Regions from separate parts of the Paenibacillus sp. 2003 genome, predicted to be linked through region 1. Evidence: riboswitches for the same ligand, from Rfam matches in the RefSeq annotation. Region 1 holds a riboswitch; each other region holds the start of a gene.

Region 1 (3,084 bases):
CCTATGGACCGGTTTTTCATTGAAACAGATGCTCCATATTTGACACCTCACCCTTATCGTGGGAAGCGAAATGAGACAGCGCATGTACGTCTGGTTGCAGAGGCAGCAGCGGAAATTAAAGGCATTTCGGTGGAGGAAATTGCTGCAATAACAACCAAAAATGCCATGGAACGATTTGGAATTCGTTAAAAAAACGAGCAAATGAGGTGAAAAAGGCAGGTAAGCGGAGGTAATTTGCCCTTTGATCCAAATAAATCAAGAATATTACAATATTTTAACCAAATATTCAGAAAAACGTACTTGATCAACGCTTTACAACATGCATCAAAACAGGATATCATCTTTTCAGTGAATTGTTGTGCGGAAAATTGGACAGATGTTCGGGGGATGAACAAAGGGACACTTTCCGATGAAACAACATTACTTTCATGAATCAGTCTCGCTGAGTCTCCGTTAACGGAGAGCGGGGGAACCAATAGGGCTTAAACATCGGTGTATTTGGCCGATGCGCAACGTTCGCTGACCCAAAAGCAGCGAAGGGAACTGCGAAGCCGTATTTGATTTCTTCTTTGGGTCTCGGGGTGAATTCAAGGGCGTCCGCCATGAGCGGGTGACCTAAGATAGGGCGGCTCTCTTTCGCCCGAACCCGACAGCTAACCTCGCAAGCGGAAAAAGAGAGGCAACCTCGTGCATGAATTTCCGATATTCAAAATCATTCGGAAGCCACGAAAGAGTTCCTCTTACACTCTTTCTTTGGCTTTTTTGTTTTTGAATAAAAGAAATATTGTCATCATACGGTAGGTATTCAGGAGGATGACATCATGTTGCGAAGATTGATTCATGGTGCAGAACCGGATTATGTTGGTCCAATCTGTGTTCTGTAGAAAATTTGGTATAGTCACGTCAAAGACATCATGCATTACTTTAGACGGCGAGGCTATGAAGGAGGACGGAGAAGTGGGCACATTCCAACCAGAAGAGACCCATGAGTCACGATCATCCAGTAAGTCTTTCGCGTTGCGGTGGAAGCATGAGAACATGCGTCAAATGGCATTGATCGCGATTTTCTCAATTGCGCTTACAATCATGATCTTGTTAGTCGTTTACGGTCAGGCCGGGAAACAAATTTCACTGGTTATTGATGGCAAAGCTCAGGTGGTAGAGACTCGTACAGGAATGCTTCAGGAAATGCTGGAGGAGCAGTCGATCACAGTCAGCCCTCACGATAAGGTATCCATGTCCATGAACGGGGCGATTACAGATGGAGACCGAATCGTTATTGAGCGGGCCGTTCCAGTCAACATTACGGCAGACGGAGACACCAAGACTCTGTATACAACCGATTCATCGGTAGAAGATGCAATTCAAAAATCAGGTATTCAAGTTGAAAGTAATGATAAAGTGTATCCGGCGCTTGGAACTTCGATCAAAGCGGATATGAAGATTCGTGTAGTGCGCGTAACAAAGCGTACAGTGGATGTAGAACATCCGATCGCTTACAAAGTAATTAAAACGGCTGACCCTAGCTTGTACAAAGGGGATAACCGTGTCGTTGTGAACGGCAAGGAAGGCAAACTTGTACAGCACATCGAAAAGGTATTTCAGGATGGGGAATTGGTCTCCAAAAAAATGGTCGGCAAATCTGTCGCGAATAATCGTGTAGATAAAGTGATTGCTGTCGGCACCAAAGCAAAACCGGTCGTGAAAGAACCAGAGATTCAGACCGTATCGGCTCAAACTTCAACAACCAAAAAGGCTACAACAACGAACTCGAAGAAAACATCTGCCTCGGGCAGCAAAGTAATTACCGTATCCGGGACTTCTTTTAAATACTCCAAAGTACTTAAAAATGTATCCATGACTGCCTACTCTTCCGAAGAGCCTGGCATTGGAACTAAAACAGCTTCCGGTACTCGTGTAACGGAAGGACGCACCATTGCGGTTGATCCCAAAGTCATTCCAATTGGCTGGTGGGTATATATCGAAGGTCTGGGATTCCGTCGTGCGGAAGATACAGGCGGTGCCATTAAAGGCAACAAAATTGATGTGTATTATGACAGTGTGAAGCATGCCCTGAATTTTGGACGTAAGAAAGGCAAGACGGTCTACGTGATCGGTCCGGTGAAGCCGGAAGCGAACTAAAATCGTTTTACTTTGAAATGGGAATGCTATAAAATAGTTGCATGAATGATTCATGCGGAATATGCGGCGGAGGAGTCTGAATTCAGTCTCCCCCGCCGTTTGGCAGAGAAGAGGATATTCCTCTTCTTTTTGCGTTAGAAAGGAAGAAATGGAACATGATAAAAGAAGTCATTGTGGTGGAAGGCCGTGACGATACGGTAGCCATCCGTCGTGCCGTTGAAGCCGATACAATAGAAACAGGTGGATCAGCCATCAACCAACGCATTCTGAAGCGGATTGCGCTTGCTCAGGAGAGACGGGGAGTCATTGTACTGACAGATCCGGATCATGCTGGCGAACGCATTCGTAAAATTATTGCGAATAAGGTCCCTGGCTGCAAACATGCCTTCATTCCGGAAGCCGATGCGACGCGCAAAGGAGACATTGGAGTGGAGAATGCCTCACCAGAGGCGATCCGTCATGCTCTGGCGCGTGTACATACTTCATACGAAGGTGCTCCGAGCCTGATCGATTGGGAGGACCTGATCGCGGCAGGACTTATTGTGCATCCGCAGGCTGCTGCACGTCGCATGGAGATGGGCAATCTGCTGGGCATCGGATATTGTAACGGGAAGCAGTTTCACAAACGTCTCAGTGTATTTCAGATTACACGGGAAGAGTTCTCTACAGCATTAGCGCAAATTGAACGTGAAGGATTGTGAGCATATGAAGGACATGGAAGAGACGATAGAAATTGCAACGCCCAAGCGAACCAAAGAAATTATTCAAAGACACGGATTCTCATTTAAGAAAAGTCTGGGCCAGAACTTTCTGATCGATCAAAATATACTGAACAAAATCGTTAATGCAGCCGATTTAGACCAGTCCAAGGGTGCACTGGAGATCGGTCCGGGTATTGGAGCCCTTACGGAACGACTCGCTCGGGTAGCTGGTCCTGTCACA
Region 2 (3,084 bases), on a different contig from region 1:
AGGAATTGTAACTGACATTATGGTATCTCGCGAGTTCATTCATGAGAATGACCGCATTTTGTTCATTGATGATATTATTGCCAATGGCGATGCTGCTCGTGGCGTCATCAAAATTATCGAGCGTTCCGGTGCGGAACTTGTCGGATTCGGCGTTGTGGTCGAGAAAAGTTTCCAGGCAGGGGCACGCACGATTCGTGAACAGGGTATTCCGGTGGAAGCCTTGGTACGCATTCGTTCCCTGAACGATGGTACGGTACAATTTGACGATAACGAAATGTGACATTTTAAAGGAATAGGGCCTATTTTTTGAACTATGCCTTTGCATGACCGCGGATTTCATTTATAATGGGGTTATGTTAGGGAGAGGAGGCAACACCATGGGGAACCAACCGGCAACAGAACAATTTTTTAATGATAAGCTGGCGGAATCGAAAGTTCATTTTGAACGTGCCCTGGATTGTAAACATACGGAATTCGATGACCTTTATCCCTATATGATTGAACATCCTCAATTTTTCTGGTACAAACGCTATGTTGCCTGGTCAGAATTACTGACGATTGTAGGCTTGTGCGAAGAGTTGTCCTTCTCTTGGAAAGAACAATTTACACCGCATCAAGTGGAGTACCTTGAAGAACGTGTGATGTCCGCCAAAGTGCTTGATTTTTGGTTCGAGAAGAACGACAGCAAAGAGCACGCGCAGCGGTAACTTTCAGTCGGGACATAATTTCGAATGACATGACAGTCCGATACAGTCACGTGAGACCTAAATGACATTTCATTTAGGTCTCTTTTTGTAAATAAATTTGGAATATAGGAGCCATGAAGATGATCAGTGATACAGAACTGGACGCCCTGCGTCTGTCAGGTGAGAAAGTAAGAGTAGTACGGGACGAGCTGGAATCTAACGATGTAACCGGGATTGTTGTTGCCTGGGATGGCGAGCAGGTACTTATCCGGCGTCAGAATCGACGTGTAGTTAAGCTGGATCGCAGTTACAAATATCAGCTGTTCAGCGAGCCTCGCCAGAGTCCACTTGGTGAGTAATAGCTTATAATTATGGCAGAGCCATGAGCGTTTAAATGTTTGGAATTACCATGATTTCTTGGCATAATTGACTCACTCGGGAGAGAAGATAGGTACAGTGAGGAAGATCTGTAACTATAAGCCGAGAGGGTGTGCTACAAGCCATGACATTGATGAATGATAAAGTTCATGCCTACAAGGATCAGATTGGAGCATTAAGCGATGTACTGCCAGGTGTGGTGAAGTCGTATCATGAGTTTACCGGAGAATGTTTCCAACCTGGCGTGATTGATGCCAAGACAAAACAGCTAATTGCGCTTGGGATTGGATTATTCGCCAACAATGAGGTATGTACCTTCTACCATGTAGAAGAAGCCCGTGCCAAGGGAGCAACAGATCAGGAGATTATGGAGACCGTTGCGGTGGCCGGAGCTGTTGGAGGAGGACATGCCCTGTCTCAGGGTGCGATGCGAGTGCAGAAGGCGCTGCATTAATAAGCAATACAACATACATTTTAAGTACAAAAAAGGCATCCGGTTAATAACCGATGCCTTTTTGTATGTGAATTACATTTTACCTAACATTTTATCATACATAAACTGTCCAGTTACCCGACGTGCTGTTACGTAACGATCATTGAAGTATGGATTCGATAACTTCGTGATGCTTACACCTTTACTGCTGGAGGCATGAGCGAATTGTCCGCCGCCGATATATACACCTGTATGTGAAATGCCTTTGCCCATCGTATTGAAGAACACCAGATCACCTGTGCGAATGTTGCTTTTCGATACAGGCGTACCTGCTTTGGCTTGCTGCTGTGAAGTACGTGGCAATTCAATGCTGTATTTGTTGAAAAGATATCTCATAAAACCAGAACAGTCGAAGCCGGCTACAGTCGTGCCACCCCATTTGTAAGGTATACCTGTCATGTTGTTCACTACGGAGTTGATACTGCTTGCCTCTGTGCTTGTTGCCCCGGATGTAAATAATACAGCTGCTCCAAAAATGGAGATAATCAGTTTTTTCAAAATCAATGTTCTCCCTTCGATGCCTACGGAGTTAGCTAAGGGTTCGGTAGAAGGTTCCCTATATTTCCTATGTATAAGAATAATTCACCCAAATTGGTTCCCCCGTTTTCAAACATGAAACTCGGCAATGAATAATTAAGTTTTTGTAACTATTTGAAACTATATTGCATAAATGCGTAATTGTCAAACCCATTTAAAACCCTTCGTAATACCTCAATGTTAGCGGAATTAAGGTTTTTATATGAAAGAAGGGATCAAGTTTGGGAATCATTCATGACAAAAACGTCATTAATGATTCGTTTAAGACGAATTTGGATAAATAAATAGGTTTGTCATGAGTTAAAAGAACTATCCCGTTATGTAGAATTAGAGAGATTATATTCATTAAGTTGCATATATTGACAAAAATCGATTTTTTGCATATTATCTGATTATCCAATCCACATATTGGATTTAAATTGATTTTATTATGCGATAAATACAAATAAAGGAGGTTTGGGGGCGTATATCATAGGTAAAGTAGAAGTGGAAGATTTATAAAAATGAACATAGGAGAGTGTTACATTTGAAAGCGAAGAAAATAATTACTTTTGTCCTGGCATGTACGATGGTGTTCTCAGCAGTTGGAATGGCAGTTCTTCCTGTAGGGACGGTATCTGCTGCGGATGCATCGGGTACTACAGCGAGTATTTCTGATATTTTGAAGAACCAGCTGCCGGATGGAGGTTGGAGAAAAGATTATAAACAGACAAGTGGAGAGTGGGCGAAGTCCACGATTGACAACAAGGCTACATACTCAGAAATTAGAAGATTGGCGAAGGAATTTAAAAAGACAAATGATCCGCGATACTCCACAGCTGCAATCAAAGGAATTAACTTTTTGATCAACATGCAGTATTCAAACGGCGGATGGCCACAAGTTTACCAAAGCTCCGGATATCACAAGCACATTACCTACAATGATGATGCCATGATTAATGTAATGATCATGCTGGATGAAGTAGCAGCACGCAAAGGTGATTTCTCGTT
Region 3 (3,084 bases), on a different contig from region 1:
TCGGGGTAATTATTGGATTGATCATCTGTTTGTTCCGTTTGCATGACGCTGCAATCTTGCGCTGGATCGGTACTGCTTACGTTGAAGTGATCCGTGGCACACCGATGCTGGTACAATTGATGATTATTTACTATGGTTTTTCCCTGAGCTTTGGCATTAACTTCACTGCACTTCAGGCAGGTATCATTACACTTTCAATCAATAGTGGTGCCTATCTGGCGGAGATTTTCCGTGCGGGTATCCAAGGTGTGGATCGTGGTCAGTTGGAGGCAGCGCGTTCATTAGGTATGGGAAGAGGCGCCGCGATGCGTTATATCATATTGCCACAAGCCTTCAAAGCTGTATTACCAGCGATCGGTAATGAATTCATAACTATCATTAAAGAATCCTCCATTATCTCCGTTATCGGTATGGTGGATATTATGTATCAGGCAAGTGTAGTCAAAAACATTACGTACCAAGGATTGAGTCCATTTTTGATTGCAGCAGCCATCTACTTTGTAATGACGTTCATTTTGTCCAAGCTGCTGGGACGACTGGAAAGGAAGTTGAGTGCAAGTGATAGACGTTAGACAATTACACAAATCTTATGGTAATAACGATGTGCTTAAGGGCATTAACGTGACGATTGGCAAAGGTGAGGTTGTTGTGGTCATCGGCCCTTCCGGTTCAGGTAAAAGTACTTTTTTACGTTGTCTGAACCTGTTGGAACAGCCTACCTCGGGTGAGATTGATTTTGAAGGCGTGTCAATCACCGATCCGAAGCACAACATTAATGCAACTCGGGAAAAAATGGGCATGGTGTTCCAGCATTTCAACCTGTTCCCACACAAAACGGTACAGCAAAACATCACGATTGCTCCGATTAAAGTGAAGAAACAATCCACTCAGGAAGCGGAGAAAATTGCCGCTGATCTGCTTAACACCGTGGGCTTGTACGATAAAAAAGATACATTCCCGAATCAGCTGTCCGGTGGACAGAAGCAGCGGATCGCCATTGCAAGAGCATTGGCCATGCAGCCGCATGTGATGCTGTTTGACGAGCCTACTTCGGCACTGGACCCCGAGATGGTCGGTGAAGTGCTGGATGTCATGAAACGTCTTGCAGAAGGCGGGATGACCATGGTCATCGTAACGCATGAGATGGGTTTTGCACGTGAAGTGGGAGACCGGATCCTGTTCATGGATGGCGGGGTTATTGTAGAAGAGGGAACACCAGATGAGGTGTTTGGAGCACCGAAAAATTCACGTACACGTGATTTTCTTGCCAAAGTACTCTAAACGAAGTAATCAAATAGCGTTACTGACTTCGAGTCGGTAACGCTATTTTTTATGCGCATTAATCACTTAAAGATTCGAAATGTAACTTTTCTGTTACCAAATATAAAGAAGTCGGTTCGCCCAAATTTTCTGAATTATCCAGTATTCTTACAGTTGATGACATGCTAAAAACCATTTGGCAAGAATTACTACAAGTTCAGGTTACAAAATTGTGATATATTGAACTCTGCCGAAACTTCCGGACAGGGAGTGCGGGGGATGTAACGATGCAGATTGTGCAGGGGGAAGATCTACAGCACACTGCTTGGGGTGAATTAGGGGTACATAACGTTTCAAATGTAATGAAGAACCTATAGGGTGGGCTCCTCATCCGAATCCGACAACTAACTTCGCAGGCATAATGAGGGAGGAAGACCATGATTAACAAGAAACGTATAGCCAAAACAGCAGTAGCATTATTGACAACAGCAATGCTCATTCAAGCCGTTCCGGCTCACGCCGATTCAGTTCATGTGGCCAAAGAAGGGGATACCTTCTACACCTTATCAAAACAATATGGAGTAGCAATGAACACGTTGGTTAAAGCAAACAACGACATTTCACCTTACAACATTTATGGTGGTTTGAAAATTACGATTCCCGGTAAGGCAAACAATGTAGCTGCCGCGGCGACGGAGAGCAAGACCCAAGCCAAAACAGTTACCACAGCGAGCTTGGACGTTAATGCAGATAACAAAGTGGTTCAGGCCTGGGGTAAAACATTCGATTACAGCAAAGCTGTGAACGTGAAAGCAACGGCATACTCTGCAGATCCGTCTGAAAATGGAGGCTGGGGTGCAGTCGATTATTTCGGAAATGACCTTGAATTGGGTACGATTGCAGTTGATCCAAGTGTAATTCCACTCGGAACCAAAGTACTGGTAACTGGTCATAGCCATCCAGGATTGCCAAAACAGGCTTTTGTAGCCACAGCGCGTGATGTGGGCGGTGCAATCAAAGGTCATCGGATTGATATCTTTATCCCGGGTAGCAAACAGTCCGTAAGCACATTTGGTTTCCAGGATATCGAGCTGTATATTCTTAAGTAGAAAGTAAATTACATCTAACAAATTCAAACAGGGTGTCTGCTTGTCGCTAATTGGCGATTGAACAGCACCCTTTTAATATTCTCATTTATTTGCTATCACGGTCATCTTAATCTTTGGCCTTTGGCAATCTCAGCATTTCGTCCAAGGTGACGAGTTCATATCCGCGCTTTCGCAATTCCTCAATGATTTCAGGCAAAGCCTCAATCGTGCCGTTCAGGTTTGATCCTACACCGCCTCCAGCATGTTGCAGAACGATGGAGCCAGGTTTTACGGCAGACAGGATGTTATCTTTCACCTGTTCCTTTGAAAGGCCTTTCCAGTCCAGGGAGTCTACGTTCCAGTTCACAATGCTATAGTGTTGTTTGGCAGCCCATCTCAGCTGTTCTTCATTAATGTCTCCATAAGGTGGCCGAATCATCTTGGGCGTATATCCCGCCAAACGTCGAATAATATCTCCGGTATGTAAAATTTGTTTGCGAAAGGCATTCATCGACAGCTTACTGAATTCAGGATGATTGTAGCTGTGATTACCAACCATATGCCCTTCCTTAACGATGCGTTTCACCAGATCCGGATGTTTCTCAGCACGACTACCCACGATGAAGAATGTAGCTCTGACATTGTATTTCTTCAATACATCTAGCACTTGTGGAGTAAACCGTGGATCAGGTACATCATCAAAAGTCAGTGCAACCTTCTTGGTTGAAGGACCATT
Region 4 (3,084 bases), on a different contig from region 1:
CTTATTCTCCCAAAAGGGGATTAAGCGCCTCTTTGTTATGCGTGTGCAGAGATTATTTCTTCTCTGACAGCCACATGGCGATATTGGCAATCTCTTCATCCTGCAGTTTGCCCTTGAAGGAAGGCATACCGCCTTTACCTTTGACAATCGTAGTGTAGATCTTCTCCAGATCATCCTGACTACCGATGTTTGCCAGAGCAGGTCCTACGCCACCTTGAAGCTGATCCCCGTGACAGGAGATACAATTGGCTTTGACCAGTGCTTCAGCCTGTCCGGCATCCAATGTTACTTCCGGCATGGTTGGCTTGGCTTCTTCAGCCACTTCTTCTTTCCCTGGAAGCGTAAACATTAAAACAATAGCTAAAGCGCATGCTGCAAAAAATACTCCGCTCATGATCCATTTGTGCATCCCTTATGTCCCCTCCAGAATGAAAGATCATCTAACCTGAAACTATCCATATCATTATAACGGAACCTGTACTGACATCATAGCATTTTGTGGGAAATTTTTGAACTAATCACATAACAAGGCGCAAATTTGGTTGTTTTGCAATGGATTTTAATCACGAGGCCCTTCATAAACCATACAGTGAAAGGGCTTTAAGCCGCTTGGGGTCTGTCGCTCGTATGTATCCTGGGTGACAAATCCACTCTTCAGATAGACTTGAATGGCACGAGCATTCCAAGTGAGCACTTCCAGATCGATCTCATTCTTCGGATTTCGGCGAATGGCTTCCTGTACAATGGCCGTGACAAAAGCTGTGCCTTGACCCTGACCACACAGCTCTGGATGCATGCCAAGGCCAATCCGGGTTACCCCTTGAAGTGGGAAGTATTGAGCAAACCCACATATACGATCGTTCTGATCCAGGACGATCGCATATTGCTCTTGCCGCAGCTGTGCATCTCCGAATTCCACTTCCAGAGCTTTCATCTGCTCCCAGGGGAGCCAGCTGTAGATATTGTAAGGCGGGTCATACTGCCAACTGCAGATAAGCTCCGCATGTTCTTCTCGCATGGGTACAACGTGAAACGTCACAGGGGTTTCCTTCATACACCTGCATGCTCCTTTCCTTGAAACAGAACTCTTTGTCCACTCTACAAAAGAGATGTTCATTTAGCAAGTCTTCCTTCCCAAGAAAAAAAATGAAACAAAAGTTCCGGTAATTCCGTTTATATTATAACGGGATGGGTAAAAACATCATAAGGGCACGGACAAACGAACGCAAAATGGACTTGCTGATGTCGCAGGATATACCCCGAGTATAACTTGTAATATAAATAAGGATTGAAGCACAAAAAAACCGCCGGATACATTCCTGCGGAGAATGTACCGGGCGGTTCTGTTATGCTTCTTGCTTCGTTCCAGTATGGTTAATGGTTACAGCATCATGTTGCTCAGCTTGTCCCTAGTCAAGGGCCAGTGATTCATATGCGTCCGTGCTCATAATCCGTTTCGCGCCAACATAACGATTGGCCCAATAGTTTTCACTCAATGCACTGATCGTAACGCCTTTGGAAGAAGAGGAGTGTGCGAACTTTCCATCCCCTACAAAGATTCCTACATGGGATACGCCTTTACCTGTTGTATTAAAGAACACCAGATCGCCAGCTCTCATTTCCATGCGGGATACGGAATCGCCCATGTCGAATTGGGAACTGGATTGGCGTGCCAAATCAATACCCAACTTGTCGAATACATACCGTGTAAATCCGGAGCAGTCAAAGCCGTTAAGCGTTGTTCCCCCACTTTTGTATGTAGTTCCCATTGCTGAATCAATTACTGTGTCCATCTTTGAATCTGCGAATGCGCTACCTGCACCAAGCGATAAAGCGAATGTGATGCTAAGTACAGCTGCGGTTAATTTCTTCTTGAACAAGAGATATTCCCCTTCCAACGCCTGCGAGGTTAGCTTAAGGATTCGGTTGAAGGTCCCCTATGATCCCTCTGTAGCAAGATCAATTCACCCATAACTGGTTCCCCCGCTTCCCAGGTGCCAGGAATTTGGCTATGCTAGTTATGCACCTGCGAAATCAAGAAATGACGATTTAATTTTAAGTAGTTACAAATATGAATGTAAAGATTACAAAGTTGTTACTAAAAACTCACTGCGATTATTGTAACAGAGGAGTACGGCTTTGGCAACGTTTAGCAACAAATTTAGCAAAAAAAACCTCGACCTTTGACGGGGAAAGGTTGAGGTTTGCCTATTTATAAGTACATATTAGGCCATGAGTTTAACATGTGATGGTAACAATTTTTAAACTATGTGCTCTCACCTTTGGATATTTTGGACTGCCATAATCGGAAATGGCTGCATATTTTCCACAGACTTAATAGACATCTGGCAAGTGGATACGTCTGTTGTAGTATAAGTCCGGTAAGTCCCGTTAATAACCATGAGGCTGAAGTGAATGCCCCAAAGACGAGCAGGTGTACTCCGCCCAGCAGGAGTGCAATGCCGATTACAGCGGTGAGATGACGCAGTGCAATCCAGAGTGCTTTGAGAGTACCGTGAGCCCCGCCTTCTCCTTCTGGTGCCGACACACCGAACTGCATGTAGAGTATGGCATGGTGGATGATCCAACCATATACAATCCAGGCAGCAACATAAGGTATACCAGGCAAAAGTAATTGAAGGGAATGAAATCCGTCCATGAGAATCGAGTAGAGCTTCGGTATGAGCCAGTAGGCGGGCAGAAGTATCAATAAAGTACGTATGGTGTGGAGCAGCAGCATCGGTTTCCACAGATTTTTGATTCCGCGGACAAAGGGGATGCGCTCTTCTGTAGAATTAAAGTGCTGAAGTGAGTAGAGCAGTCCTGCCTGAATGAGGGGGCTGATCAACATGCGAACCAGCAGCATGCCCCCTAGAATCCATAGATAACGATGAACCTCCGGATGGGTAGACAGGTTAAGTTGACTTTCCATTTTGAACAAAAGTGTACTCAGCTCCCCTGCATCAGCATCTGGATAGCGCAGGAGCAGTGGGATGACAGCCGATTGTACCATTCGATAGAAGAAATATCCCCAAATGAGTTGATAGAGAAATAAGAGTGCGGCAATGAACATATGCTGACGGA

Evidence for each region. A riboswitch is a leader RNA that binds a small molecule or an ion and turns the genes downstream of it on or off. The one in region 1 is predicted to bind cyclic di-AMP.
Region 2: another riboswitch for cyclic di-AMP. It lies ahead of J2X75_RS02895 (C40 family peptidase); the one in region 1 lies ahead of J2X75_RS29180 (resuscitation-promoting factor).
Region 3: another riboswitch for cyclic di-AMP. It lies ahead of J2X75_RS10260 (3D domain-containing protein); the one in region 1 lies ahead of J2X75_RS29180 (resuscitation-promoting factor).
Region 4: another riboswitch for cyclic di-AMP. It lies ahead of J2X75_RS29770 (C40 family peptidase); the one in region 1 lies ahead of J2X75_RS29180 (resuscitation-promoting factor).

Annotation. Positions count from the first base shown of each region.
Region 1 covers NZ_JAVDTB010000014.1:50,243-53,326, reverse strand. The annotation lists gene J2X75_RS29185 (TatD family hydrolase) at 1-189, shown strand, start outside; cyclic di-AMP (ydaO/yuaA leader) riboswitch at 431-684, shown strand; gene J2X75_RS29180 (resuscitation-promoting factor) at 958-2,142, shown strand; gene rnmV (ribonuclease M5) at 2,298-2,843, shown strand; gene rsmA (16S rRNA (adenine(1518)-N(6)/adenine(1519)-N(6))-dimethyltransferase RsmA) at 2,848-3,084, shown strand, end outside.
Region 2 covers NZ_JAVDTB010000001.1:597,636-600,719, forward strand. The annotation lists gene J2X75_RS02875 (xanthine phosphoribosyltransferase) at 1-280, shown strand, start outside; gene J2X75_RS02880 (hypothetical protein) at 378-707, shown strand; gene J2X75_RS02885 (hypothetical protein) at 827-1,045, shown strand; gene J2X75_RS02890 (carboxymuconolactone decarboxylase family protein) at 1,189-1,518, shown strand; gene J2X75_RS02895 (C40 family peptidase) at 1,591-2,055, opposite strand; cyclic di-AMP (ydaO/yuaA leader) riboswitch at 2,061-2,192, opposite strand; gene pelA (pectate lyase) at 2,612-3,084, shown strand, end outside.
Region 3 covers NZ_JAVDTB010000001.1:2,381,211-2,384,294, reverse strand. The annotation lists gene J2X75_RS10270 (ABC transporter substrate-binding protein/permease) at 1-572, shown strand, start outside; gene J2X75_RS10265 (amino acid ABC transporter ATP-binding protein) at 559-1,281, shown strand; cyclic di-AMP (ydaO/yuaA leader) riboswitch at 1,499-1,695, shown strand; gene J2X75_RS10260 (3D domain-containing protein) at 1,698-2,369, shown strand; gene J2X75_RS10255 (polysaccharide deacetylase family protein) at 2,476-3,084, opposite strand, start outside.
Region 4 covers NZ_JAVDTB010000016.1:17,205-20,288, forward strand. The annotation lists gene J2X75_RS29760 (c-type cytochrome) at 53-409, opposite strand; gene J2X75_RS29765 (GNAT family N-acetyltransferase) at 560-1,054, opposite strand; gene J2X75_RS29770 (C40 family peptidase) at 1,410-1,880, opposite strand; cyclic di-AMP (ydaO/yuaA leader) riboswitch at 1,884-2,021, opposite strand; gene J2X75_RS29775 (hypothetical protein) at 2,267-3,084, opposite strand, start outside.